2 regions of the Hydrogenophaga sedimenti genome follow, and region 1 is predicted to be linked to the other one. Evidence: predicted binding sites of a transcription regulator. Region 1 holds the regulator's gene; the other holds the start of a gene.

The links. The regulator NrdR, encoded in region 1, represses ribonucleotide reductase genes. The targets are predictions, from matches to a motif close to CACNANATNTNGTG.
Region 2: the regulator NrdR is predicted to act here: its motif matches at 7,824-7,837, upstream of ACS5NL_RS05830 (ribonucleoside-diphosphate reductase subunit alpha).

What each region holds. Positions count from the first base shown of each region.
Region 1 is NZ_JBPZHA010000013.1:93,222-104,180, forward strand. It holds gene ACS5NL_RS19435 (pilus assembly protein) at 1-1,426, opposite strand, end outside; gene ACS5NL_RS19440 (pilus assembly PilX family protein) at 1,471-2,097, opposite strand; gene ACS5NL_RS19445 (PilW family protein) at 2,090-3,079, opposite strand; gene pilV (type IV pilus modification protein PilV) at 3,082-3,714, opposite strand; gene ACS5NL_RS19455 (GspH/FimT family pseudopilin) at 3,728-4,303, opposite strand; gene ACS5NL_RS19460 (GspH/FimT family pseudopilin) at 4,443-4,973, opposite strand; gene nrdR (transcriptional regulator NrdR) at 5,108-5,557, opposite strand; gene glyA (serine hydroxymethyltransferase) at 5,577-6,821, opposite strand; ZMP/ZTP riboswitch at 6,882-7,025, opposite strand; gene ACS5NL_RS19475 (transglycosylase SLT domain-containing protein) at 7,075-7,992, opposite strand; gene ACS5NL_RS19480 (DUF349 domain-containing protein) at 8,714-10,959, shown strand, end outside.
Region 2 is NZ_JBPZHA010000003.1:142,524-153,482, reverse strand. It holds gene prmA (50S ribosomal protein L11 methyltransferase) at 1-706, shown strand, start outside; gene ACS5NL_RS05850 (DUF3426 domain-containing protein) at 758-1,879, shown strand; gene ACS5NL_RS05845 (carbohydrate kinase family protein) at 1,892-2,773, shown strand; gene ACS5NL_RS05840 (histone) at 2,830-3,375, opposite strand; gene ACS5NL_RS05835 (ribonucleotide-diphosphate reductase subunit beta) at 3,575-4,714, opposite strand; gene ACS5NL_RS05830 (ribonucleoside-diphosphate reductase subunit alpha) at 4,857-7,745, opposite strand; gene ampD (1,6-anhydro-N-acetylmuramyl-L-alanine amidase AmpD) at 8,072-8,701, opposite strand; gene ACS5NL_RS05820 (sigma-54-dependent transcriptional regulator) at 8,682-10,166, opposite strand; gene ACS5NL_RS05815 (sensor histidine kinase) at 10,175-10,959, opposite strand, start outside.

The DNA of each region.
Region 1 (10,959 bases):
GATTGCCGGACGTCCATCCGCCATCGGAAAACAGCAGATTGAAAGAGCGTCGGCAGCTAAGCTCCGCGCTGCTGGAACTGGTCGGGATGGTGCGCCACGGATTTTCCGTGACGTTGTTTCGCATCAGGAAATAGTCTGCCGCCCGCTCAATCGAGTAATGCAGCGGGGTGCCGCCTTGGGAAATGATCCCATTGAGCCACGTGAAAAGTTCGTCGTTCTCCGTCGAACCGCGTTTGAGGTTGCGAACACCACGCGACGTGGTCACCGGGGCGCCTGCACCCGGTGGCAGTGACAGAGGGGCAGCCCAGGTCTCGTTGATGGGCATGTATCCGATGCGCAACTTGTCATCAAATTTGGCCGGCGAACTGAGTGCGCCATTGGTGTTGATGTCTGCAAGCGCCTGCCCGATGGCGGTGCTGGTGGCGGTCTGCCGGATGGAATACCAGCGGAACCAGTTCATGATGTTCGTCACTTCCTGCGTGTTGGAACAGACGTTGTTCGAGCAGTCTGTCCGCGAGTTGGGCGTGGGGATGGTGTACGTGGTCGTCGCGCCGTAAAGCACATTCACCTGGGTCCGTGCAGAGCAGCCAGTTTCCCTTCCAGAACCATCGGTGACCACGGCGGTGCAGATGGCGTAGGTGAATGCTGGCGAAGAGGTTGTGGCCGCACTGTAGGCAATGTGCTGGGGTGTCCGCAGCGAGTACCCCAGGGAATAGCGCACAGTAAATCCGGTGGGGTTGTCCTGGTTGACTACGTTTTGGTAGTTCCGGGTGAAGCCATCGCTTGCGTACATGGAGTGGTACACGCGCAAGTCGAACGGTGCAATGCTTCTCTGAAAAAGCCGGTAGGAGAAAGGGGCACTGCTCTGGTTGGACACCCAGACGGCGCCATCGGTCGGCGCAATCTGGGCGCCGCTTCCATTCACGCGCGGCAGGTACCGCACGCGGGGGTCGTAGTAGAGGGGGTTGACGTCGGCCGAGCGCTGAGCGGACCAGTTGGCAACGTATTGGGCCGGAGCGTAAGGGAGGGACACCGCAGTGCGGGCCACTGTGGTCCAGGATCCGGAGACAAGCCTGCGCTCATAACAGGTGTAGGTCGGCCCAGCGGCGGAATAGATTGCCTCGCCTCCGATGCCACTGTTGAATGTGGCCAACGTCGCTGAGTTCCTGTTGGAGTAGGGGGTCGGGCAGAAACGCTTCTCGTATTCCGTGTCGTCGGTGACGTTGTAGCTCTCGTGGTAATTGAAAGCCATCGATCCCGAGTTATCCAGGGAAATCATCAGGTTAGGCAACGCGCCGGCCTGATTGGTCAGCAAGGGGCGGTTGGCCGGTTGAGCCGCCAGTTGCGGGGCCACAGCCATCGCACTGACTGCCAGCGCGAGCAACGGCAGGAGCTTGGTGATACTCAGTCTTGAATGAAATTTCATGGCAACCTCTCTGGCGGGTATCTGTGTATCCGATGTCATTGCGGTCATTCGACACCTCTGCTGGCGGACAGCACGGGGGTGGACGGCGTGAGAATGGATTGAAGCCAGACCTCGGTACCAGCGGTCAGCAGGCCGCCGCTACTGACCACTGCATCGTTGGAGAGCCCGCGCGCGGTGATCAGGTACCGCCCATTGACCATGGCCTGGATGATGCAAGTCGGGTAGTTGGCCGGCTTGAGCTTGGCCTGTCCCTGGACATTGGTGTCAAAAGCCGGTGTGACAGTGATCAGGATGTTGGCTCCCGATGAGCCCCAGTTGGCCCTGGTGTTCCAGGCGCCAGCCCGGATGGCGGCTTCGGTATCGGCCGACACCTGCGTCGCCAGGATCTTTCCGGTCTCGCTCGGATAGGTGGTGCCTCCGTTGTCGGTGGCGTCCTTGGCGAAACGCTCACAACGTCGCAGGGCATCTTCGGCCGAGGTGCGTGCTACCTGGTTGGTCCTCATGTTGTTCGAGAACTGCTCGAAAGAGGCCGAGTTCCTGGCGGCGATCAGGCCGGCGAAGGAGATGATCACCAGCATGATCAGGGCCATGGGCAGCACGATGCCGCGCTCGACGGCCGGTGTGTGGCGGCACGAGGGGGCTGCTCCGGGACCAGTGGATTCGTTATTCATAAAGATAAGCCCAGGGGTCTTGGCCAGACACGTAGTCAGCTGGCAGTGCCGGGCGCATGTTGCGCAACTGGATGGTGGTGATGTAGGCACGGCGCAGCCGGCGATCGGTGGCCGTCTGCTCGACGCCATCGCAGTCAAGGTACCGGCCCACGTCATTCACGCTGTTGTCGCCGGTTGGTACGGCTGTGGCGCTGCGGGCCAGCAGGCAGACACGCAGCGCGGCCACGCGTGGCCAGTTCCCGGCGGTCGCGCCCAGGGCCGTATTGGATGCACTCACGTAACCCGCCACATGATGGGGGATCGGGTTGCCGGCGGTCGGCAGAGCCGTCACCGCGTACTGCACCTGCATGTTTTCGATGTTAGGAATCAGGGCGGTGGCCGTCCCGAAACCTGCACCTGTCCGACCCTGACAGAACAGCGATGGTGTGCCATCCGCGTCGTTGGCCACGTAGTAGCGGTTGTCGGCCAGGGCCAGCGGTGTGGCACTGGATGCTCCTTCGGCCAGCGCATTCCAAGTGGCGATCCCTTCATTGACGCAGTTGGCCGGAAGCTGAACGCCGGAACTGGTCACCGACTGGCTGTTGAGCAGGGTCGCTTCGTAGCGAACCGCAATGGCATCCGAGCCGGTGGTGGTCGTGTTGCAGGCCAGCGCCTCGAAGGCAGTGCTCCCGGCGTTGTTGGTAAATCCACCATCACACCCCAGAACCGCCCGCCCGGCGAACAGCCGTGCCCCGGAGTTGTTGACATTGGAAAAACCGGCGAGACGAACCTGCTGTTGCAGCAACTCCAGCGCCAAGGTGGCATCCTCGTTCATCTGTGATTCCAGGGTGCTGCCCCGGGAGGTGGTGGCCGTGTTGACATAGATGATCCCGACGGCACCCATCAGGAACAGGCCGATGGTCAGCGCGACCATCAGCTCGACAAGGCTCAGACCCCTCTGGAACTGCAGGCGGGTTCGTCCGGCGAAGCGTTGGTTTGACATGGTCACAGCCCCACCTTGAAGTACATGCAGCTATAGACAAGTTTGTCTGCCGCACTCAGGCTGTTGGGGCAATTCCCCTGGCCAGCCATGAACAACTGATAGTCGCTGGTCTTGAGGTCATCCGCTGAACCGCTTCCGACCTGCGGCTGTTGCCAGAGCAACCAGACATCCATGTCCCTGGTGGCACCCGACGGACGGCTGACGACGACGGCGTCCCCGAGCGGAAGCCGGCTGCGCACGCTGCGCAGAAACTGATCCACATCGGCGGCCGCCAGATCATCCGCAATCTTGTTGCCGTTTACTGCCACGGATGGGTCAAGCCCCAAGTTGGATGCGGCGACCGTGACAGGCGAACTCTGGTAGTTGTCGCCCAAGGCGATGCTGTAACCGCCTCGGTCGTAACCTGCAACGTTGAGTCTGGCGCGATCTGCAAAGTCGTTGACCAAGGCCATTCCGGTCAGACGGACCTGCGAGGTCTTGTTGTAGCTGAACGTGGCCCCGGAGAGCCCGGCAATGCCCAGCAGGCCAATGGACACCAGCAGAACGGCGACAAGCACTTCGATCATGCTGGCACCTTGCTGTCGCTGGATGGACCTCATGCGAGTGACGCGCGGAATAGGGCAAGTCGGGAACATGGCAAGGAGTCGCTCAGGGATGTACGGTGGTGACAGTCGGACGGCCCACGGGAGACACGGCCACCTTGTTGACTAGGGTGGCAGAGGTCACGCCGGAGGGGGTGACAGTGAATGTGGTGGCGCCGGTCTTGGCACCGGATGTCGACCCTGCCGCCATCAGCCCACTGGGCAGAAACTGCAAAAACTCCACGTTGGCGGAGCTGGTCAGCGAAGCAATCCCACTCTGGGCGGAGGTTGCCTGCAGGATGCGCTCGCCTGTGTTGAACGCCTGATCGGTCGCGCCGTCGTCAACAAACACAATCCAGCCGTTGCGCCACTCGGTGCCTGTGGCGCATGAGGTGCCCGTGGTGCTCGGGCACAGCATCACTTTTCGTGTGGACTTGATCGCTTCCGACCGTGCCAGCTGCAGGCTTGATGTCAATGCACGTGTCGCGCTGTCCCTGCGCCACTGGCGAACGGTTTCGCTGAAGTCGGGCATCGCCAGGGAGATCAGGACCGCGAAAATGGCAAGCGTCACCACCAGTTCCACAAGTGTGAAACCGTGTTGGGCTTGGGTGCGTGGCGGAAGGGGGAAAGACAGGTACTTCAATTTGCAGCTCCGTACTGCAATGTACCGGCCACGGTTTGTTGGGCTTGAGTCGCACCGACACGCGGTTGCTTTCGGATGCCTCAGCGGTAAAAAGCATTCATTTTTCACGCTTGGGCTTCACCTTGGCGCCGGACATCCTCTATTCATCCAGGCTCAGTCTCACCCGACCGATGCGATTGACAATGATTTTCTGTGTAGGCCCCACCCGCGGCATGATCTCCAGGGTAGCCATCCCGGAGGACATCATTCCCGTGGGATTGAATATGAATCGTTGGACATTTCCGCTGCCACGGATGCTCCGGATTCCAGTGGTGCCTTGCGATACCGCAACGAGTTTGTCTTCTGGGCCAAATTGCCCGTCGTCATCGAGATCCTGAAAGACCAGCCAGCCCGAGGCCCATTCTCTTGAGGATGGCGGCGCACAATTTCGTGCGTCCGGACTGCTGCACATCACGACGCGCCGGGACCAGTGAATGGCTTCGGACCTTGCCAGGGCGAGATGGTTGGTCAGTGCGCGGGTGACCAGATCGCGTTGCCATGTAGACAGCAACTCCACGAATTTGGGGATGGCGATCTGCAGGAGAACTGCCAGCAGCGCGGTAACCACCACCAGTTCTGTCAGTGTGTATCCGCGATGGGCCCCGTTGATTGCCTTGACTGTGTTTTCCATCCCTTTGATCCCCTGGCTGTTTGCCTGGGTGGATTATTCGGGTGGTGATGTCCAAATAGAATCGCCGAGGAGGCTATTGGTATGCGAATTGTCCCCTGCATGGAGGATCAATGCGGTATTTCGTTGCAGTGAGGCTACTTGCGGACTTCGTCCACCAGCGCCCGGAACTCGTCAATGTCCTCGAAACTACGGTACACGCTGGCAAAGCGGATATACGCCACCTTGTCGAGTTTCTTGAGTTCGCGCATCACCATTTCACCGAGCCGGGTGGCAGGTACTTCACGGGCGCCCAGGTTGAGCAGCTTTTCTTCGATGCGCTCGATGGCGGCATCAACCTGCTCGGTGCTGACCGGGCGCTTGCGCAAGGCCAGCGCGAACGAGGCGCGGAGTTTGGCCGGCACGTAGTCCACGCGCCGTCCATCCTTCTTGACTACCGCCGGGAAGCTGACTTCCGGGCGTTCGTAGGTGGTGAAGCGCTTTTCGCAATGACCACACTGGCGGCGCCTGCGGATGAAGTCCGCGTCTTCGGATACGCGCGTTTCGACGACCTGGGTTTCCAGATGACCGCAAAAAGGGCACTTCATCGCGCTGCGCCGCCTGGGATCACTTGTAGACCGGGAAGCGCGCGGTCAGGGCGTTGACCTTGGTGCGCACCGCTTCGATGTTCGCCGGGTCGCGCGGGTTGTCCAGCACGTCGGCGATCAGGTTGGCGGTCAGGCGGGCTTCTTCGTCCTTGAAGCCGCGGGTGGTCATGGCCGGGGTGCCGATGCGCACGCCGCTGGTGACCATGGGCTTTTCCGGGTCGTTGGGGATCGCGTTCTTGTTGATGGTCATGTGGGCGCTGCCCAGCACGGCCTCGGCTTCCTTGCCGGTGATGCCCTTGGCACGCAGGTCGACCAGCATGACGTGGCTCTCGGTGCGGCCCGACACGATGCGCAGACCGCGCTGGGTCAGCGTCTCCGCCACGATCTGAGCATTCTTCACGACCTGCTGCTGGTAAGCCTTGAACTCGGGGGTCAGCGCTTCCTTGAAGGCCACGGCCTTGGCAGCGATCACATGCATCAGCGGGCCGCCTTGAAGGCCTGGGAAGATGGCGCTGTTGATGGCCTTCTCGTGCTCGGCCTTCATCAGGATGATGCCGCCACGCGGGCCGCGCAGGCTCTTGTGGGTGGTGGAAGTCACCACGTCGGCGAACGGCACCGGGTTGGGGTACACGCCGGCCGCGATCAGGCCGGCATAGTGGGCCATGTCGACCATGAAAATGGCGCCGATTTCCTTGGCGATCTTGGCGAAGCGCTCGAAATCGATGCGCAGGCTGTAGGCAGACGCGCCGGCCACGATCAGCTTGGGCTTGTGCTCGCGGGCCTTGGCTTCCATGGCGTCGTAGTCGATCTCTTCCTTGGCATTGAGGCCGTAGGAGACGACGTTGAACCACTTGCCGGACATGTTCAGGGCCATGCCGTGGGTCAGGTGACCGCCTTCGGCCAGGCTCATGCCCATGATGGTGTCGCCGGGCTTGAGGAAGGCCAGGAACACGGCTTCATTGGCGGAGGCGCCGCAGTGGGCCTGCACGTTGGCGGCGTCGGCGCCGAAGAGTTGCTTGACACGGTCGATGGCCAATTGCTCGGCCACGTCCACGAACTCGCAGCCGCCGTAATAGCGCTTGCCCGGGTAGCCCTCGGCGTACTTGTTGGTCAGCTGGGTGCCCTGGGCGGCCATCACGGCCGGCGAGGCGTAGTTCTCGCTGGCGATCAGCTCGATGTGGTGTTCCTGGCGGGCGTTCTCGGCCTGGATGGCGGCGAACAGCTCGGGATCGGTTTGCTCGATGAGGATGTTGCGGTCGTACATGGTTTGGCAGTCTCGGGTGACGTGGACCCCGCGCACTTCGGTCGGTGTGGATGAAGCTGCAGGGACTGCCCAGGCGAACGGCTGAACGCCCGAAAACGGGCGGTGCACTTCCCAGTGGTTGTCCCGACCGGCAGATCGGGGGGCCACGTCAGCGCGGAGGGCGGGAGAACCGCCGTGCGCCTATCGCCAGTTGTGCACCGCGCTAGTTTAGCCGAGCCGTGAGGTCGGCGCGCCGAGGATCGGGGTATCCCGGTCAGGAACTGGTGAGATCGCCGGAGTGCGGCTCCGCTGGCGCCGGGGCGGCGCCAGGGGCGGCCTCGGCGGCGGGTTCCAGCAGACCGGTCCGCGTGGATGTCTCGGTACCGGGGGCGGCCGGAGCGGCCACAGGCATGGCCGAGAAAATCGGGAAGGAGGTGGGCATCGGCTTGCCCAGTGCGACGCTCTGGATGCGCATATGCTCGCTCATCACCTTGTTGATGTAGTCGCTGCCGTCGGAAGACACGGCTCCGACATACAGACGCAGCCCGCCTTCGACCGAGCCGGCCTGCTTGATGCAGTCCTGCAGCACCTTGACGCCGACGCGCAGGTTGCTCAGCGGGTCAAAGGCAGCGGCCTGGCCGCCGAAGTCGGCGTATTTGTCCGAATGGGCGCGGGTGAGCACCTGCATCAGGCCTTGCGCGCCGACCGGACTCTGGGCGTAAGGATTGAAGCGCGACTCGATCGCCATCACCGCCAGGATCAGGGTCGGGTCCAGGCGCGCCTTCTCGCCCATGGAGAAGGCTTCGGCCACCAGGGAGGCCAGAGGCTCCTGCGCCACCCGGTAGCGGCGGCTGAGCCATTGGGTCACTGCGGCCTGTTGCCTGGGCAGGGCGACGGGACTGGACGCCAGTGTGCGGTCGGCGGCGTCCTGAGGCGCTTCCGCGTCCTGCGCACTCAGCGTCACATCATGGCGCTCCAGCAGCCAGCCCAGCAGTTGCTGTTCGGCCTGGGTGCGCAGATCGCTGCGGGCTGCCAGGGTCAGGGCCAGAGCGGCCAGGCCGACGCCAAGCAGCGCCATGCCGTTGTGGGTGAAGGCCATGAAGCCGTGGAATGCGTCGGCCAGGGCCAGGCGCCAGGGGGTTGCGGCAGCTGCGTCGCTGCTCTTGTCGTGCTCGGTCAGGTACGGGGTCATTCTGTCGCTCCTTGCAAGGCTGAGCCATCCCGGAGGAGTGGCTGCATGCGGTGGGGGGCGCCATCAATGGCGGGACCGCAGGCCGAAGGAGGGTGGGGGCCGGCGGTGTTCGGGTTATCCCTGTGCGGGAAACGGGCGAATGGTATGGGCAGGCTAATGTCAAGTCAATGTTTTAAACTGTGTTTAATATAAAGTTTGGTTATTAGTATTTCGTGGGCTGTTGAGTCCGCTGACTTTCCTAGCGCCCCCGGCAAGCGTGACGGGGCTCTCCGCCGGGTCCTTGCCCGAAGGCGCCGCCTGTCGGTTCGGGTGGCTTTTGCAGCTCGTTGCAAGTCCGGCTGGCACCCTCGTCGGCCAACGAGAAAACAAAGGTTTCCGGGCGGTAACAGGGCTTGCCAACGACTGGGTGCGGGAGTAATCTTTGTGCACCGACGGTATGTCGGTAATCCCGCCAGACAAGTGGTACAGCCACCGTCCGGCACCCCACGGAAGCAATCTCTTGCTTCCAGGACGCAGGGACAATTCCCTCCTTGCTTCCGACCAGACGGCAAGTGCGTTTTTGCCCCGCCGTCAACCCCGGCAGCTTCGGCTGACCGGGGTTTCTCGTTTCTGGAGCAGGGTTCGCTGTCGAGGGGCGGTTCCGCGGCGACAATAGGGGTTTGAACGACCCCGCCCGGATCCCTTGGGTGGGAGTGGTTCCCGTCCATTCATTGTTAGCCCTATGTCGCTGTTCTCTTTGCGCAAAACGCCCCCGTCTTCTCCCGCGACCGACCCGATGGCTTCGGCCAGTGCCGGTGCCAAGGCGGTTGGCGCGAGCCAGACCCCCCATCCCCTCGATGCCGTCACCGGCGGCGCATTCTCTGCACCGACGTCTGGCGATCGGGCAGCCCGCGTGCGCGCCTGGCTGCTGACCGAGCCGACCTGGGAGGTGATGAACGAGGTCTTCAAGGAGCTGTCGCAGCGTGACCGCGGCGCAGCCAAGCCGCTGAAAGAGAAGCTCGATGAGCTGCGCCGGCAGAAGGCCCAGGAACACATCGGCGTCGAATGGGCCCAGAAGGCCGAGACGCTCATCGGGCAGTCGCGGATGAACCTGGCCGATGCCCTGGCCTGGCAACGCGATGCGGCCCGGGCCGGCGCGCCCTTGTCGCGCGAACCGCTGGCCGGTCTCAAGGTCGCGCTGTCCGAGCGTGTCAAGGCGATCGAAGATCTGCAGGACCGCGTTCAGGTCAAGCGCGAATCCGCGGTCCTGATGGCGCAGCGCATTGAAGTCTTGTCCACCAAGTCCTGGCGCGAGGCGCAGTCCAGTGCCCAGGCGCTGCGGGACGATGTTGCCGAATGGCAGAAGCAGGCCACCGAGCTCACCGCGGATCCGCAGTGGGCCAGCGTGGAACCCAAGTTCCCGCCGATGCTGGACGCTTCCCGTCAGCAACTGCAGCTGGTCTGGGACGCCTTCGAGGCCGCACTGGCCACGGCGGTGGCGGCCGATGCCGACCCGCAGGCCGCGTTGCCGGCGGTGCCGGTCTGGGCCGATGAGTTGCGTCAGGCCCGGGGTGAGACCGTCGAGGTGGTGGCTTCACAGGATGCCCAGGCCCACAAGGAACGCCGGGAGAAGGCGGTGGCCGAGCTGGAACGTGTGCTGGCCGTGCTGGAAAAGGAAGTCGGTCAGGGCCACGGCAAGGCCACACCCAAGGCCGCGGCCGATGTGCGTGCGGTGCTCAAGTCACAAGGACGTCTGCTGGGACCGGATCTGGAGGCCAAGGCCCACGCGGTGCTGGCCCAGGCGGGTGAGCTGGAAGACTGGCAGCGCTGGCGTGCCGACCAGTTGCGCGAAGAACTGGTGAAGAAGGCCGAAGCGCTGCTGGCGCCGCCCGAAGGCCAGCGCATGGGCGGCCGCAAGCTGCAGGAAACCCTGCGCGCCTTGCGCGAGCAGTGGAAAACCACCGATCAGGGCGGTCAGGCGAATCACGCGCTGTGGAAACGCTTCGACGAGGCTTGCACCCTGGCCCACAAGCAGGTCGAGGTCTGGCTCACCCAGGTTCGCCAACAGGCGGAAGCCCACAAGGCGCAGCGCCTGGCGCTGATTGAAGAGCTCAAGGCATGGACCGTCGCGCACACCGGGCAGTCCGACTGGAAAGTCCAGATCCGCGATCTGCATGCGTTTTCCGAGCGCTGGCGCGAGGCCGGCCATCTGAGCGAAAAGGCATTCGCCGAGTTGCAGCCGCAGTGGAAAGAAGCCATGCACCTGGCGCACGCGGGCCTGGAAGTCGCGCAGTCGCAAAGCGTCGCACGCCGTCGTCAGATGATCGAAGAAGCGACGGCGATGGGCGCCAGTCCTGCGCTGCGCATCGATGCGGTGAAGGAATTGCAGGGGCGCTGGCAGGCTGAAGCGCACACCGTGCCGCTGGAGCGCAAGCTGGAGCAGAAGCTCTGGGAAGCGTTCCGCAAGCCCATCGATGAGGCCTTCCAGCGCAAGAGCAGCGAGCGTGAAAAGGCCGCGACCGCGCTCAATGAACACGACCAGCGGGTGCTGGATGCGGCGCGCGCCCTGGACGCTGCCTGTGCGGCCGGTGATGCGCAACAGATCCGCAGCGCCCAGCAGGCGCTGGAACGCGCCCTGCGGGGCGAAGCAGAGGCGCCGGCGGTGCTTGCCAGCGCCGAAACCAGGGCCGAGTCGCCGAAGTCAGAACCCGCCGGTGAAGCCGCTTCGGCACCCGATGCCGGTGATGCTGCTGCGGCATCGGATGCCGACGACACCACCGCTGCGCCTGAGGCGCCGGCCCCCGCGCCTGTCCCCGCGGCCCCTGCGCGCAAGCTGGTCGCCATGCGTGGCGACGACCGCCCGGGCATGAAGAAGACCGAACCCGCAGGACGCGATGACCGCCGTGGTCCGGGTGGGCGCGACGCGCGCGATGGCCGGGACGCCCGCGGCCCACGCGGCGCCTGGGCGGAAAGCCGTCCTCCCCGCTC
Region 2 (10,959 bases), on a different contig from region 1:
GGTGGTGGCGCTGTTCCCCGATGAAGCGCTGGCGCGCGAGGCGGCGGCGCTGCTGCTGCCGCAGGACTTCTTCGACGGTTCGCAGGTGATGGGCGTTCGCACTGTGGCCGAGCAGGACTGGGTGCGGCTGACGCAATCGCAGTTCGATCCCGTCGAGATCACGCCGACCTTCTGGATCGTGCCCACCTGGCACGAGCCTCCGGCCGCGGCCAGAGAGGTGATCCGCCTGGACCCTGGCCTGGCCTTCGGCACCGGCACCCACCCGACCACCCGCATGTGCCTGCGCTGGATCGCGGGGCATGCGCCGCGCGGTCAGCGGGTGCTCGACTACGGCTGCGGTTCCGGCATCCTGGCGATCGGTGCGGCCAAGTTCGGTGCCGATCCCATCGTGGCGGTGGACATCGATCCGGCCGCGGTCGAGTCGTCGCGGCTCAATGCCGATGCCAACGGGGTCGTGCTGCGAACCGGCCTGCCCGACGTGGTCGATGGCGACTTCGATGTGGTGCTGGCGAACATCCTGGCCACGCCGCTGAAGGTGCTGGCGCCGCTGCTGTGCGAGCGCGTGCGTGCTGGCGGGCATCTGGTGCTGGCGGGCATCCTGGCCCGGCAGGAAGAAGAGCTGCGCGAAGCCTATGCGCCCTGGGTGAAGCTGCGCGTGAGCGACGAGGAAGACGGCTGGATCCTGATGACCGCTTCCAAGGTCTGAGACCGGCTCCGTCGGGCCGGGGGCGGTGCAGGTGCCTGCAATAATCGCCGCATGAGTTTCACCACCCGCTGTCCTGCTTGCGGAACGACGTTCAAGATCGTTCCCGACCAGCTCAAGATTTCCGACGGATGGGTGCGTTGCGGGCATTGCGCCGATGTGTTTGATGCCACGCTGTTTCTGGAAGGGGAAGGCCCGGCGCCCGAGCCTGTACCTGTCGCCCCTCCGCCGCCCGCCCCGGTGCAGGAGACCATGCCTCCGGTGCCGTCGCCCTCGCGCAAGGTGGTGATCTCGGCTCCGGTGGTACCGCCGCCCGGTGAGGGTGACGACGGCTGGCTGCTGAGGCCCCGCCGGACCGAAGAGCCCGGGCCGTCGCCACAGGGGCCGCGCTCGGTTCCGGGCATGGACCGGGTCCAGGCCGATCAGACCTTCGAAGAAGAGATCCGGCGCTTTGCGGTGTCGTCCACCAGCGAGGCAACTCCGCCGGTCCCTTCTCCTGCGCCGCCAGCGCCTGACCCCTCGGTCGAGTCGTCCGCTTCTGACGTGGCTCCGGTCGAGGAAGAAGAGGCCGTTGCCGGTGATGCGCAGCCAGCGTCGCCGACGCCCATCCCCGCGTCCGAAGCAGGGGAAACAGCCCCGGCGGAGCCGCCGGTGCTGGAGCCGAGTTTTGTGGTGCAGGCGCGCAAGCGGGCGTTCTGGCAATCCCGGGGCACGCGCGCGGCCTTGTGGCTGGCCTCGGTGCTGCTGGTGCTGGGTCTGCTGCTCCAGATCGCCGTGTACGAGCGCAACCGGCTGGCGGCCTGGAATCCGGCGACGGAATCCCTGCTGGTGGCCCTGTGCCGACCCATGGGGTGTGAAGTCGGGCCTGCGCGGCAGATCGAATCGGTGGTCATCGACAGTTCGAACCTGGTGCGGCGTCTGGGCAACTTCTACTCGTTCGATCTGGTGCTCAAGAACAGCGCGGCCTACGCGGTCGCCATGCCGGCGCTGGAGCTGAGCCTGACGGACACGCGCGAAGCCGTGATCGTCCGCAGGGTGTTCCTGCCGGAAGAGCTTCCGGGGGCGCCCCAGCTGCTGCCACCACAGGGCGCGTTGTCCCTGAGTCTGCGCCTGTCCATCGCGGACCAGGGCGTGTCGTCCATGTCGGGCTACCGTGCCCTGGTCTTTTATCCCTGAGAACCTTCCAACATGTCCATCCTCATTTGCGGCTCGCTCGCCTTCGACACCATCATGACCTTCGAGGGCCGGTTCGCCGAGCAGATCCTGCCAAGCCAGCTGCACATCCTCAACGTGTCCTTTCTCGTGCCCGGCATGCGGCGCGAATTCGGCGGTTGCGCAGGCAACATCGCCTACGGCCTGCGCCAGCTGGGCTCGGACGCGGTGCCGCTGGCCATGGTGGGCAACGATGCGCAGGACTATCTCGCGCGGCTGCAGGGGCTGGGCGTGGACACGCGGTTCATCGGCACCACGGCGGACAACTACACCGCCCAGGCGATGATCATGACCGACCGCGACAACAACCAGATCACCGCGTTCCACCCCGGTGCGATGTCGCAGGCGCACGAGAACCGTGTGCCCACCGACGCCGGCATCCGCCTGGCGATCGTGGCACCCGACGGGCGCGACGCCATGCTGCAGCACGCCGAACAACTGCACGCTGCCGGTATCCCCTTTGTCTTCGATCCGGGCCAGGGCCTGCCGATGTTCAACGGCGAAGAATTGCGCCACTTCGTCTCGATGGCCAGCTGGGTGGCGGTCAACGATTACGAAGGCAAGATGCTCAGCGATCGCACCGGCCTGAGCCTGCCGGAGATTGCACGCCAGGTCAGCGGACTGATCGTGACGCTGGCCGAGCATGGCTGCGATGTGCATGTGGACGGCCAGGTCACCCGGGTGGCCGGCGTGGCCGCGACGGCGGTGGTGGATCCGACCGGCTGCGGGGATGCCTTCCGCGCAGCCCTGCTGCACGGCCTGTCACAGGGCTGGTCGCTCGAACGCTGTGCCGAGCTGGGCAATCGCCTGGGGGCCACCAAGATTGCCTGCCGCGGCGGCCAGAACTACCAGCTCTGAAAACGAAAAGGCCCGGCGCTTGCGCACCGGGCCTGTCAATCATCCGTGAGGATGACTCAGGGCTTGCTGGACGTCGGGAACGGCCAGGCAGCCTGAGGGTTCAGCTTGGTTTGAGCTGCAGGTGCCGCAGGGGCTGCCGGCTTCTTGGCCGGCTCAGCTTTTTTTGCTGGGGCTGCCTTTTTGACGGCGGCCTTCTTGGGGGCGGCGGCTTTCTTGGGAGCAGCAGCCTTCTTTGCCGGTGCAGCCTTCTTAGGGGCAGCAGCCTTCTTCGCCGGTGCAGCCTTCTTGGGAGCAGCAGCCTTCTTTGCCGGTGCAGCCTTCTTAGGAGCAGCAGCCTTCTTCGCCGGTGCAGCCTTCTTAGGAGCAGCAGCCTTCTTTGCCGGTGCAGCCTTCTTAGGAGCAGCAGCCTTCTTCGCCGGTGCAGCCTTCTTAGGAGCAGCAGCCTTCTTTGCCGGTGCAGCCTTCTTGGCCGGAGCGGCCTTCTTGGGAGCAGCAGCCTTCTTCGCCGGTGCAGCCTTCTTGGCGGCCGGAGCGGCCTTCTTCACAGCGGCCTTTTTAGCCGGGGCGGCTTTCTTGGCCGGAGCTTTTTTCGCAGTTGCCATTGTTTTCTCCTTGATCAAGTTGCAAAGAGCACTTCCACCGACCGAACGCCGGAGAAGTGATTCAGGACCCTGGCGCCGTGGATGCATCCACGGGTGGCGCCAAGGCCTTGAATGCTGTGACAAAGCCCTGTCCCGGACACCGGGATGTCTGGAGCAGGGCTTTGTGAAACGGTGAACATGTCAATCAATCGTCGGGCCTTCAATCCCAGGACAACGCGCCGCCGGACTGGTATTCGATGACGCGGGTCTCGAAGAAATTGCGTTCCTTCTTGAGATCGATCATTTCGCTCATCCAGGGAAACGGGTTCTCTTCGTTGGGGAACAGTGGCTCTAGGCCGATCTGCGTCGCACGGCGGTTGGCGATGTAGCGCAGATAGCCCTTGAACATGGAGGCGTTGAGACCCAGCACGCCACGCGGCATGGTGTCTTCAGCGTAGCGGTATTCGAGTTCCACGGCTTTTTCGAACAGCGCCTTGATCTCGGCCTTGAACTGCGGCGTCCACAGCATCGGGTTCTCGAGCTTGATCGCGTTGATCAGGTCGATGCCGAAATTGCAGTGCATCGATTCGTCGCGCAGGATGTACTGGTACTGCTCGGCAGCGCCGGTCATCTTGTTTTGGCGGCCCAGTGCGAGGATCTGCGTGAAGCCGACGTAGAAGAACAGGCCTTCCATCAGGCAGGCGAACACGATCAGCGACTTGAGCAGCGTCTGGTCATTCTCGGGCGTGCCGGTCTTGAACATCGGATCCATGATCGCGTCGATGAACGGAATCAGGAACTCGTCCTTGTCGCGGATCGACTGGACCTCGTGGTACGCGTTGAAGATCTCGCCTTCGTCCAGGCCCAGCGACTCCACGATGTACTGGTAGGCGTGCGTGTGGATCGCTTCTTCGAAGGCCTGGCGCAGCAGGAACTGGCGGCACTCGGGCGCCGTGATGTGGCGGTAAGTGCCCAGCGTGATGTTGTTGGCGGCCAGCGAATCGGCGGTGACGAAGAAGCCGAGGTTGCGCTTGACGAGGCGGCGCTCGTCTTCGGTCAGGCCGTTGGGATCCTTCCAGAGCGCGATGTCGCGGCTCATGTTCACTTCCTGCGGCATCCAGTGGTTGGCGCAGGTGGCGAGGTATTTTTCCCAGGCCCACTTGTACTTGAAGGGAACGAGCTGGTTGACGTCGGTCTGTCCGTTGATGATGCGCTTGTCGGCGACGTTGACACGTCGGGCGCTGTCGGACGAAGACGGTGCGGCGGAGGACAGTGACGCTTGCACACCCGACGAAACAGCAGTCGGGGAAATCGGTGCGGGCTTAACAGCGGGAGTGACTTGATCGTCCCAGGTCAACATAGGGGTGTCCAATTCGGTGGATTATCGAAGCGTCGACATGAATTGCAAAGCAATCATGTGCCGAGCGAATGCATTGTGTTGCGGTGCTGCATCGAAATCGGTGAGAAGTTTCATCACGGTCATTCGCATCGGCGCATGAAGCTCACTGGCAGGCTTCGCAGCCCGGGTCGTCGATCGCGCAGAACTTGATGTCGGTCGCAGGTTCTGCCGTCGCCGCGGCAGCGACCGGTGCGCTCATTGCGACATCGTGGCCGTGCACCGCAACCGCGTTGAGCTGGCCCGTGCGGCCGGTGGATTTTTCGGCCTGCGTGGCCGAGGTCGTGCGCAGGTAGTAGGTGGTCTTGAGACCACGCAGCCACGCGAGCTTGTAGGTGTCGTCGAGCTTCTTGCCCGAAGCGCCGGCCATGTAGATGTTCAGGCTCTGTGCCTGGTCGATCCACTTCTGGCGGCGCGCCGCGGCCTCCACCAGCCACAGCGGCTCCACTTCGAACGCGGTGGCGTAGAGCGCCTTCACGTCCTGCGGCACGCGGTCGATGGGGCGCAGCGAACCGTCGAAGTGCTTGAGGTCCATGACCATCACGTCGTCCCACAGGCCCAGGCGCTTGAGGTCTTTGACCAGGTAGCCGTTGATGATGGTGAACTCGCCCGACAGGTTGGACTTGACCGAGAGGTTGCCGAAGCAGGGCTCGATGGAGGCGTCGACGCCGATGATGTTGGAGATGGTCGCGGTCGGGGCGATGGCCACGCAGTTGGAGTTGCGCATGCCATCGGCGGCGATCTTCTTGCGCAGCGCGTCCCAGTCCAGCGTGGCCGAGCGGTCCACGTCCACATAGCCGCCGCGTTCGCGCGCCAGCAGGTCCAGCGTGTCGGGCGGCAGGATGCCCTGGTCCCACAGCGAACCGCGGTAGCTCGAATAGCGGCCGCGCTCGCGCGCCAGCTCGGTCGAGGCCCAGTAGGCGTAGTAGCAGATCGCTTCCATCGACTTGTCGGCGAACTCGACCGCTTCGTTGGAGGCGTAGGGAATGCGCAGTTCGTACAGCGCGTCCTGGAAGCCCATCAGGCCCAGGCCCACCGGACGGTGGCGCAGGTTGGAGTCGCGCGCTTTCTTGACCGCGTAGTAGTTGATGTCGATCACGTTGTCGAGCATGCGCATCGCCGTGTTGATCGTCTTCTGCAGCTTGGCGTGGTCGAGCTGGCCATCCTTGACGTGCTGGAGCAGGTTGACCGAGCCCAGGTTGCAGACCGCGGTTTCGGTGTCGCTGGTATTGAGCGTGATCTCGGTGCAGAGGTTGGAGCTGTGCACCACGCCGGCGTGCTGCTGCGGGCTGCGCACGTTGCAGGCGTCCTTGTAGGTGATCCAGGGGTGGCCGGTCTCGAACAGCATCGAGAGCATCTTGCGCCACAGGTCGGTGGCCGGCACCTTGCGGCTGGGCTTGATCTCACCGCGCTCGGCCTTGGCTTCGTAGGCGACGTAGGCCTTTTCAAACTCGGCACCGAACAGGTCGTGCAGGTCGGGCACGTTGTTGGGAGAGAACAGGGTCCAGTCGCCCTTTTCCATCACGCGCTTCATGAACAGGTCGGGAATCCAGTTCGCCGTGTTCATGTCGTGGGTGCGGCGGCGGTCGTCGCCGGTGTTCTTGCGCAGCTCCAGGAACTCTTCGATGTCCAGGTGCCAGGTTTCCAGGTAGGTGCAGACCGCGCCCTTGCGCTTGCCGCCCTGGTTGACCGCGACGGCGGTGTCGTTGACCACCTTGAGGAAGGGCACCACGCCTTGCGATTCTCCGTTGGTGCCCTTGATGTGGGCGCCCAGGGCGCGCACGCGGGTCCAGTCGTTGCCCAGGCCGCCGGCGAACTTGGACAGCAGCGCGTTTTCCTTGATCGACTCGTAGATGCCGTCGAGGTCGTCGGGCACCGTGGTCAGGTAGCAGCTGGAGAGCTGCGAGCGCAGCGTGCCGGCGTTGAACAGCGTGGGCGTGGACGACATGAAGTCGAACGAGGACAGCACCTCGTAGAACTCGATGGCGCGGGCTTCGCGGTCGATCTCGTTGAGCGACAGGCCCATGGCCACGCGCATGAAGAAGGTCTGTGGCAGCTCGATGCGGGTCTTGCGCACGTGCAGGAAGTAGCGGTCGTACAGGGTCTGCAGGCCCAGGTAGTCGAACTGCAGGTCGCGCTCGGGCTTGAGCGCGGCGCCCAGGCGGGCCAGGTCGAACTGCAGCAGCTTCTCGTCCAGCAGTTCGTTCTGCACGCCCTTCTTGATGGCTTGCGGGAAGTAGTCGGCGTAGCGCTCGGCGCGCTGGGCCTGTGGCACGTCTTCGCCCAGCACTTCCTTGACCACGGTGTGCAGCAGCAGGCGCGCGGTGGCGTAGGTGTAGTCGGGGTCTTTTTCGATCAGGGTGCGGGCAGCGAGGATGGCGGCCTTGTAGACCTCTTCGATCGGCACGCCGTCGTACAGGTTGCGCTTGGTCTCGGCGACGATGGGATCGGCCTTGACGTCCTTGCCCAGGTTGGCGCAGGCGGCTTCGATCAGGCCCTGCAGGCGGGCGATGTCCAGCGGCACGCGCTGGCCACCATCCACCACGTGCAGGACGGCTTCGGCGGGTTGCGCGGCCTGCACCTGCTGGGCGCGCTCCTGGGTGCGGCGTTCGCGGTAGAGCACGTAGGCGCGGGCCACTTCATGGTGTCCGCTGCGCATCAGGCCCAGTTCGACATGGTCCTGCACGTCTTCGATGTGGAAGGTGCCGCCGCCCGGACGCGAACGCACCAGCGCACGCACCACGGTCTGCGTCAGTGCATCCACCGTCTCGCGCACGCTGGCCGACGCGGCGCCCTGGGTGCCATGCACCGCGAGAAACGCCTTCATCATCGCCACCGCGATCTTGCTCGGCTCGAACGGCACGACGGCGCCGTTGCGGCGAATGATCTGGTACTGGGCAAACACGGTCGAGCTGGTCGGCTCGGCGGCGACACCGGCGCTGCCGGTCAACAGTTGGGGGGCGTTCGGGGATGCGGTGGGCGTGGCTGTCAGCATGGTTCCTCTTTCGTTTGTTTTGTGTGGGTGCCGGCGGCGGGGCGCGGGGCACAGGGCCAGGTGGTCTGGCGCAGCGCACACTATATCTGGTGTCTCGTGGGGGTACAAGCCACTACCGGTAGTGTTTCGTGCGGTTTTTCGGTTTGCTTTTCGTCTGGCAAAAATGGCGCAGCCTCCGGCGCCTGACGCGGGATGCCGCGGGCCAGCGAAACTTCTGCGTTCGCTTTCAGGGCGCCAATGGCGGCGCGGTTTCTGGCGGGATTTGTGGCGCAAGTCCGCGCCGTTGCTGGCGGGACGCCGGAAGGTTTTCTGGCGGCGGCGCGCGGTCAGTCGCTGGCGTTTTCTGTGGTGCCGACGCACCCGGGAAAATACCGATGATCCCAGCCCAGGGACCGTTGCAGCCGCGACCACTCAAAGCCCGGACCGGGGTCCTGCTTGCGGCCGGGCGCGATGTGTTCGTGGCCCGCGATGTGCTCGATCGGGAAGCGCGCGCGCAGCTGCTCGCAGAGCTGGGTCAGGGTGGCGTATTGCGGAGCCTCGAAGGATTCGCCTTCCAGTCCTTCGAGCTCGATGCCGATCGAATCGTCGTTGCAGTTGGTGCGTCCGCGCCAGCACGAGGCACCGGCGTGCCAGGCGCGGGCGCCGGCGTCGACGAACTGGACCAGTTCACCGGTGCGCCGCACGAAGAAGTGGGCCGAAACCTCCATGCCCCGGATCTGCCCGAAGTAGGGGTGGGCCGACCAGTCGAGCTGGTTGGTGAACAGCTGCTCGACTTCCGGACCGCCGTAGACACCCGGTGGAAGGCTGATCGAATGCAGCACGATCAGGTCGATGCGGGCGCCATCGGGGCGGGGGCCGAAGTTGGGCGAGGCCACGGCGCGCGCGGTCCGGAGCCAGCCTCCATCCCAGTCGCCCGCCGCACCGGCCTTCAAGGCATCAACTCTGGGTGTCTTCATCGTCCGAGGGCATGGTGATGCCCAGGCGCTGGATGCGGTAACGCATCTGGCGCAGGTTCAAGCCCAGCCGGCTGGCGGCGGCGGTGCGGTTGAAGTCGCATTCCTTGAGCGCCTTGAGCAGCACCTGGCGTTCCTGCTCATCGAGGTAACTCTGCAGGTCGGCGGGAATGCCAGCGTTTTCGGTGGCCTGGGCCGGTGCGGGCGGCTCGGCCATCTGGTCCGGCTGGGAAGGCCGGAACGGCACCTCGGCGCTGTCGCTGGAATCCTCGAAGTCGCAGGCCTCCAGCACCGACCCGCTGCTCAGTGCCAGCGCACGCTGCAGCAGGTTCTCCAGTTCGCGGACATTGCCGGGCAGCTCGCGCGACTGCAGGTACGCGCGGGCGGCGTCGGACAGGACCGGGGCGGTCTGGCCCGACTCGGCGCAGATGCGCTGCAGCAGGGCCAGCACCAGCTCCGGCAGGTCTTCACGCCGCTCGCGCAGCGGCGGGGTGCGAAGACCGATGACGTTGAGCCGGTAGAACAGGTCCTGGCGGAAATCGCCACTCTTGACCAGGGCCGACAGGTCCTTGTGCGTGGCGCTGACCAGCCGGACGTCGACCGCCTCTTCCTGCACACCGCCGAGCGGGCGCACGCGCCGTTCCTGGATCACCCGCAGCAGCTTGGCCTGCATGCCCAGTGGCAGGTCGCCGATCTCGTCGAGGAACAGAGTGCCGCCACGCGCCGCCTGGAAATAGCCTTCGCGGTCGTGGCTGGCGCCGGTGTACGCGCCCTTGCGGGCGCCGAAAAATTCGGCTTCGATCAGGTTGTCGGGAATCGCACCGCAGTTGACCGCCACGAACGGACCGTCGGTGCGGTGGCTGCACTCATGCACCGCCCGCGCGACCAGTTCCTTGCCGGTGCCCGACTCGCCGAGGATCAGCACCGGCGCCATGCTGGTGGCGACCTTTTCGATGCGCTGGCGGATCTGCACCATCGGGGCCGAGGTGCCCACGATGCGCGCCAGCGCCCGGATGCCACCGGGTGGCGGTGGCGCGCTGCGCACCGGTTCGCTCACCGGTGCGCGCCGCTGGTCGGCCGCCGGCTCCATGCGCTGGCTTTGCAGGGCCGCGTGCACCGCGGACCGCAGCTGCTTGAGGTCCACCGGCTTGGTCAGGTAGTCGAAGGCGCCGCTCTTGAGGGCCTCGACCGCGTTCTCCGCCGAGCCGTAGGCCGTGATGACGATGGTCTTCTCGCTGCGTTGCTGTTCGCCGAGTTCGCGCAGCAGTTCCAGTCCGAGCCCGTCGGGCAGGCGCATGTCGGAGATCAGCACATCGAAGCGCCGCTGGGCCAGCCATTCGCGGGCCTGGGCCAGATCGGGCGCCGACACGACTTCGTACCCTTCGCGCAGCAGCGTGAGTTCGTAGAGGGTGCGCAGGTCCGGTTCGTCGTCGACGACCAGCACGCATGCGGTGGGAGAGGCGGGCATGAAGAACGTCAGAGCGTGGAAAGGGAGGGCGGGCCGTTGGTGGACGTGCCGGGCCGGGTCGGTGGCGGCAGCGAGTCACCGGGCGGATAGGAGAGGCTCTGCTGGACCGGCGCGCGCGGGCCGCCCTGCGTGGTCGGCGCCAGCACGTAGAACTCGTTGCCCTCGCGCTGGTCCAGGCGGCTGCGCTGGTAGGCGATCTGTGCGCCGTAGCGTTCGCACAGCTCGCGGCAGATGTAGAGGCCCAGGCCGCTGGAGCGGCTCTCGGAAGAGAAGAAGGGCTCGAACAGGTGCTTGAGCACGCTGGGCTCCAGCGGTGCACTGTCGCTCCAGACCGAGATGCGCACGCGGTCCGGACCGGCGGGCTGCGAGATCACGCGGATCGAGGAGGCCTGTCCGCTGGCGTGGCGCAGGGCGTTGTCCAGCAGGTTGATCATCAGGCGCCGCAGGTGCTCGGGATCGAAGGTGATGTGCAGGCCCGGGGCATGCGGATGCACGCCCAGCACGCCCTTGGCCTGGTTCTGGCGGGTCCACTCGTGGGTGATCTGGCGCAGGGTCTGGTCCAGCGGCAGGGCCGGCAGCCCTTCGTCCTGGCTGGGCTGGGCCCGGGCCACATTGAGGATGTCGTCGACGATGCGCGAGAGGCGCTGCGCGTTCTGCTCGATCATGCGCGTCAGGCGCTTCTGGCCGGGTTCGGTGACCTCTTCGTCCAGCAGGGCATTGGCCTGCGTGATCGCCGAGAGCGGGTTGCGGATCTCGTGGGCGACGGCGGCGGACATGCGGCCCATCGAGGCCA